2 regions of the Exiguobacterium sp. R-17 genome follow, and region 1 is predicted to be linked to the other one. Evidence: predicted binding sites of a transcription regulator. Region 1 holds the regulator's gene; the other holds the start of a gene.

What was found. Region 1 encodes LexA, which represses DNA repair genes until DNA is damaged. Its sites were predicted from a motif close to CGAACATATGTTCG; they were not measured.
Region 2: ACN9MT_RS02265 (DNA polymerase thumb domain-containing protein) is a predicted target of LexA. The motif match lies at 1,482-1,495, and genes of this name have one in related genera.

Annotation. Positions count from the first base shown of each region.
Region 1 is NZ_CP184372.1:1,102,682-1,106,106, reverse strand. It holds gene ACN9MT_RS05715 (DUF896 domain-containing protein) at 1-122, opposite strand, end outside; gene ACN9MT_RS05710 (YneB family resolvase-like protein) at 236-889, opposite strand; gene yneA (cell division suppressor protein YneA) at 935-1,225, opposite strand; gene lexA (transcriptional repressor LexA) at 1,434-2,048, shown strand; gene ACN9MT_RS05695 (metal-binding protein) at 2,080-2,550, shown strand; gene ACN9MT_RS05690 (MIP/aquaporin family protein) at 2,737-3,425, shown strand, end outside.
Region 2 is NZ_CP184372.1:412,736-416,160, forward strand. It holds gene ACN9MT_RS02260 (YolD-like family protein) at 1-153, opposite strand, end outside; gene ACN9MT_RS02265 (DNA polymerase thumb domain-containing protein) at 137-1,459, opposite strand; gene ACN9MT_RS02270 (pentapeptide repeat-containing protein) at 1,636-2,274, shown strand; gene ACN9MT_RS02275 (MBL fold metallo-hydrolase) at 2,323-3,078, opposite strand; gene ACN9MT_RS02280 (arsinothricin resistance N-acetyltransferase ArsN1 family A) at 3,139-3,425, opposite strand, start outside.

The DNA of each region.
Region 1 (3,425 bases):
AATGCTGCGAGATACGCTGCACGTAATTCTTTTTGCTCTGCCGTTTCCGCTTCCGATAACGGCTCAACTTTTGATTTATTCGCTAATGCATTAATTCGATCTAATTGTTCTTGTGATAACATGGAATCCCTCTTTCTTTATGACTCAAACTTGAGTAGTTCAATTGTATTCTTACTGTAAAAGAGCTTATAAAAAAAAGCAAGTTAACCGCGTCAGTCGACGGGTTACTTGCTTCTCATTCCGGGCTAGGTGTCAGTTCACGGTATTCAAGATATCGACGATTGACCGTTGCTTTTGAAATATCATGCCCCATCCCCCGCAAGGTGATGGCGATATCAGAAAACGTCAATCCGAGTTCTCGAAGACGTACAATTTCTTCGATCGGTACGTCTTTTCGACTACGTCCTGCGTTCTCTCCTTGGCGATTGAGATTTCGTTCCGGGTGAAAACCTTGTTCGACTGCTCGCCGCATGCCACGGGCGATTTTTGCATTATGCAGTTTCCGTTGGTATTCTTCCACGAGTGAGACGATCTCAAGGACCATCGCTTCTGCATCCGCAAGTTGATATTCTCCATCTGAATCAAGCGTCATCAAGCGGACCCCATGTTTTTTGAATGTATGCAAAATAGCAATTTTTGCATTCCCTCGACCAATCCGTGTATCATCCGTCACGAGGACCGCATCTACCGTATCGCGTGTCACATAATCAAGAACTGTTAGCATCCCTTCCCGATCAACATCATATCCACTCTCTTTTTCAGAGACGATATCTACGACATCAAACCCCTTTTGAGACGCAACTTTCGAAAGCTCCATCCGTTGGCGTTCAATCGAACTATCTTGTGCTTCTTTTTCGGTCGATACTCGACAATAAATCACGACCTTCATCGTACCTCACATCCCTGTTCGTTCTTTCACAACTTTTCCATTTTGTCATTGTTGTGCGATTGGTACAACGATTTTGCTTTTTGAGATGACATGTTTTGTCTCAACATCATTATTTTTGATCAACCAGTTGACGTATTCCTCATCTGACATCGAACCGTCATTGTAGACTTCAGCAATTTGTTCGACTGTAGCGTTCTCATCGACCGTAACGGAAGCCGTCATCAATTGTGCTACCTTTTCATCTGGGCGTGGTGTGAGTAAAAAGATCACAAAGGCAATACTTAATGCATAGAAGAGAATAGAAAAAGCATGAGTACGAATCGTATGAATCATCATGAATCCCTCCAAATATGAAATGAATGAGTTAGAATAAACGTTCGCGGAACAATTGTTCGCATAATTCATAATAAACACAGAACCCGTGTTCGGTCAACACAAAATGTCGAACAATTGTTTGTACGCTCATTTGTTCTATGTTATAGTGAATTTAGAAACATATATTCTTACATTTCAAACTTCAATCCAGAAAGAGGTGGCAATTCGTATGCGGAAAATGTCTAAGCGCCAACAAGAGATTCTCGACTACATCGTCTCTGAAGTGAAACTGAAGGGGTATCCACCATCAGTTCGTGAAATCGGAGAAGCAGTCGGACTCGCGTCTAGCTCGACGGTACACGGTCATTTGGATCGACTCGAGAAACGGGGAATGATTCGCCGTGACCCGACGAAACCACGTGCGATTGAGATATTGCTTGATAAGCCTGAAGAAATCACGGAAGCTATCGTTCATGTTCCCGTCATCGGGAAAGTCACAGCTGGTCTTCCGATTACAGCGATTGAAAACATCGAAGAACAGTTCCCGCTCCCTGCACATTATGTAGGAAACGAAACGGTCTTCATGTTGACGATCGATGGTGAATCAATGATTAACGCAGGTATTCTTGACGGCGATCGCGTCATCGTACGCCAACAAAACACAGCAGAAAACGGAGAAATCGTCGTAGCTATGACCGAAGATAGCGAAGCGACGGTGAAACGGTTCTTCTTAGAAGATCAACAGGTACGTCTACAACCAGAAAATGACTCGATGGATCCGATGTATTTCGATAATGTCTCCATTCTTGGTAAGGTAATCGGCGTGTATCGGACGATTCATTGACGGAGGGACCAGTTACGACTGGTCTTTTTTCATGCCTTCAGGAAATGTACATGATACCGTCAATACCGTCGCACTGACGGGTTACGTTGCGTATTCGGTCGCAACGCAACAAACGGATTGGTTACCAACTGCCATCGGTATCGCTGTCGGTACGCTTTGGTTGTCACCTGACCTCGATTTAAAGTCAGAACCGTATTATCGCTTTGGACCATTTCGAGTCCTGTGGATGCCTTATGTGAAGATCATGCCCCACCGCTCGATCTGGTCACACGGATTGATCATTGGGGATGTCATCCGACTCCTTTATAGTGCTGCACTTGTGATTCCCTTATTATTTCTCAGCTTGTATTTTCAAGTCATCGCGTCAGAGACCATCGATTCCTGGTTCGCTTCCCTACCCGCTTTTGTCATTGGTATCATGGTGGCGAGTACAATTCATATCCTACTAGATTATTCCAGTAGTTGGTTTCGACCTAAAAAAAGAAAAAAGCGTCGTCGTTAACACCTCTTTTGCTTGCTTGCAGGCAAGACGAGGTGTTTTCTTATCCAATTTTTCGTATCTTTAAACATTAAAATAAAAAATTTCCATTCCTATATTTCAATTATATGTATTGAAAACGTTATCAAATCGGAGTAATTTAAAGTAGAAAGACCATTATTTGCTTTAATCCAAAGGGAGGGTTTTTGCATGAATAACTTTGTATTGGAAATGATCGGTACGATGATCCTCATTCTGCTCGGGGATGGTGTCGTCGCCGGTGTCGTCTTGAGAAAGACGAAGTCCGAAAACAGCGGATGGATTGTCATCACGTTCGCTTGGGGTCTTGCCGTCATGACAGGAGCATTCGTCGCTGCTGAGAGTGGAGCGCACTTGAACCCTGCTTTAACAATTGCACTTGCTTTAAACTCTGATTTACCGTGGGCAGACGTTCCTGTCTATATTGCCGGACAACTTGTCGGAGCTTTCATCGGCGCCATTCTCGTTTGGCTTCATTACATGAAACATTTTGAAGCGACTGATGATCAAGCTGCAAAACTCGGTGTGTTCGCAACAGGTCCAGCGATTCGCCATACGCCGTCGAACTTGATTTCTGAAATCATCGGGACATTCGTTCTCGTCTTCGGTATCTTGGCGCTCGGTTTAACGACATTCGGTGACGGCTTAAAACCACTTATCGTCGGTTTACTCGTCGTCGTCATCGGTCTATCACTTGGTGGTACAACAGGATATGCCATCAACCCGGCCCGTGACCTTGGACCGCGTATCGCACATGCTATCTTACCGATTCCGAATAAAGGGTCATCTGACTGGGGCTACTCATGGATTCCAGTTGTTGGTCCAATCATCGGCGGAGCGCTTGCCGTGTTCATCTATCA
Region 2 (3,425 bases), 690 kb from region 1:
AAGTAGAAAGTGCCACGATTCTTGCAGTTGTTCATCGATTTCAGGCAAGTCGAGCTGATGCATTTGGACATAATACTCCCGGAGCAATTGCAAGTGCTCCGGCATGAGAAAAGGGATCCACTTTAAATTCCCTCGATCACGATACGCTGTCATGAAGATCACCTCCTGGATGACCGCCAACGAAACGAAGCCGCCGTTTGGCGACGCTCGTATCGAGAAACGAGACAGCGAGACGAATCGTTCCTTTCCCGTAGCGGAGGTTAACGATGTCCATTGCTTTTAATAACCGCCGCCGCTTCCAGAGTCGCGTATTATCCTCGAACAAGGATAACTGTAAGGTGCCTTGATCGGCAGTTAGATGTCCCACTGCGACAGATAAAAAACGAACGGGTTCCCCGTCAAGCCAATTCGGTTCGAATAATTGTAAGACATGACGCAGAATGATTCGCTCATCGGATGTCGGATAAGGCAACCGGACTTGACGCGAGAAGCCACTTCGGACGACGTTTCGAGAATAGCGGACACCGATATGAACAGTCCAACCAACTTGATTCGAAAAGCGGCAACGTGCCGCAACATCCTGCACGAGTTCGTTGAGCACATTCCGGATACGTTCAAATTGATAATAGTCCTGCATCAAGGTCACACCGTGTCCAATCGTCCGTTGAGGGGCTTTCTCGAACAAATGGCGAGGGGCAAGCAGTGTCGGTGACGCGTCAAGACCCCAAGCGTGGTGCCATAGTTCGGCGCCGATGACACCGAAGCGTTCATGTAACTCTTCGACTGGGCGCATGGCAAGGTCACCAATCGTTTCAATCCCCATCATCTGCAGATGTTGTTCCATGCGGTGTCCGACTCCCCACATCTTCCGAATCGGAAAATCATGGAGACGTCGTGCGACATCAGCGTATCCACATTGTGCGATGCCTTCTTTTTTCCCGATTAAGTCAAGCGTCAGTTTCGCGATGACGTTATTTGGACCAATCCCGATGCGGACGTGAATGCCGGTCTGCTTCAGAATCGCTTCTTGAATCTTTTTGGCAGCTTGCAGATCGGAACCAAACAGGCGATCGGTTCCAGTCATGTCAATGAAACTTTCGTCAATCGAATAGACACGAATCGCTTCAGGTGGGGCAAATTGATGCAGGACATCTAAAACACGAATCGACGTTTTCATATAAGCGAGCATGCGCGGTTCGACGAGTTGAATCGTACGACGAATGGCGTAGGGTAATTGCTCGATTTCGTACAGTCGACCGGCTGTCTTGATTCCAAGCGCTTTTAAGGCGGGAGTAGCGGCGAGAATGACGGATCCGCTTCGTTTTAAATCGGAGACGACCGCAAGACGTGTCGTTAAGGGAGGGAGATTGCGATACTGGCATTCACAGCTGGCGTAGAAGGAAACACTGTCAACACAAAAAATACGTTTATTCTGTGGTAAAACGACGGAAGGAAACATTTGAATCACTCCTTTACATAAAAGAACATATGTTCTTGTTTTGATTTTCTTTGACTATAGCATGGTCTCAAAGTGTCTCAAAATAAAAAACTGTTGAAAAAAGAGGGAATTCGAACGATTGACCCTTATGCAAAAGGAGTTTGATACACTAAAGGAGAGAAAAAGGGGGAATTTCTATGAAAGAGATCGTTATCCGTTTACCAGAATTACCGAAAACGCTTCAAGCAGAGACGTTCGATCAAGTCGAAATCGACGATCCATATCTGAAAGGAGCACGTTATGAAAAGGAGTCGATGCCTGTCGAACTGACGGAGCGTATCGATGCCTATCAAGTATGTTTTCAAAATGTCTCGTTCGCGAACCTCACCTTTGACCGCGGTTCGTTCGAAGATATTCGTTTCGAGCAATGTGACTTAACAGGATGTCACTTCCAAGAAACCCGTTTTCACCGCGTGTCTTTCGTCGGATGCCGGATGACGGGTGTTCAGTTTGAAGATTGTACGCTTGATCATCTGACGATCGAAGAAGGACTCGCAGACTATGCCCAGTTCATTCGTAGTACTGTCCGTCATCAGCATTGGAGTGAAACGACGATGAAAGAAGCACAGTTCTTCGAAGTGAAACCGACCCATTGGAAACTCGAAGCGGTCCGGCTTACTGATAGCCAATGGATTGAAACACCATTAAAAGGTCTTGATCTCCGGCAGACGGAACTCTCTGGTATCACAATCGATCCGCGATTTTTACCGGGCGCAGTCATTACGGAAGAACAAGCAGTCGCCTTCGCTCGATTATTAGGATTGGTCATTCCATGAAAAAAGTCTCTTTTCGATGAATTTCGAAAAGAGACTTTTGATTTGTTCTTAAAATGACATCGTTTCGCCATCTTCCGGAATGAGGAAATGGGCAGAGAGGTGGAAAGCAGCTAAAAAGTCAGCAATCATGTCGCGCCGCAGGAGACAGTGATTGACGGACTCGAGGTGCGAGACGATGATCGTTGCTTCCGCTGCTGCTTCGTGTACGGCAAGGAGATCACGCTGCGACATCGTGATCGGTTCTCCCGTCAGGAACTGGGCAGCCCCACTGTTGACGACGATGATATCTGGTGTATGTTGTTCAATCGCATGCGCGACCTCGTCACACCAGATCGTATCACCTGCGATATAAAGCGTCGGTTCGTCCGGATGCGTGAGGACGAGTCCGGAGACATGTCCCATTCGTTCACCGATTTCACCGACACCATGCTGTCCACCTGTTCGATGGACCTGGATATCACCGATCGTCACACCGGAATCGAAGGAAGAGACGTTCGTGAAGCCGGCTTCTCGGATTTGCCGTGCGTCTTCTTCTTGCTGCGCATAGAATGGCAAATGCTTGGGTAGAAATTGTTTTGCAGCATCATCGAAATGATCCGCGTGCAGATGCGTGACGAAGACAGCGTCAGGATCGAGCAGTGTCTTAACATCGACCGGTAAGTCGACGAGTGGATTGGCGACGGCATTCGGCGTTTGACCGAAAGGAGGTAAACTGCCTTTTTCGCCGAGAAACGGATCAATCAGTAAAACTTGATTGGCATACGTGACGACAAGCGTCGCATTACGAATTTGTTGAATATCCATTAGGTTCATCCTCTCTCAATGACTCGGATTGATTATTCCCCGTCTGGCATTCAATGAATCCTATCGTAAGCGTTTCTCCATCGCCATGACGTCGACGTATTCGCCGTTCAAGCGACCTTGTTCCTTAAATGTCCCAACAATCCGGAATCCGGAACGGATGTAGAGCTTTTGTCCGATTTTATTGAACGGGAAGGTAAAGAGAATCAGCTTATGCATCTGATGATCGCGCGCATGTTGTTCGGCAGTTTCTAACAACTGTGTCCCGATCCCTTGTCCGCGATGTGTTCGAGTAATGTAGACGGAAATCTCACCAACTGTCGCATAGACAGGACGCGGGTTATACGGAT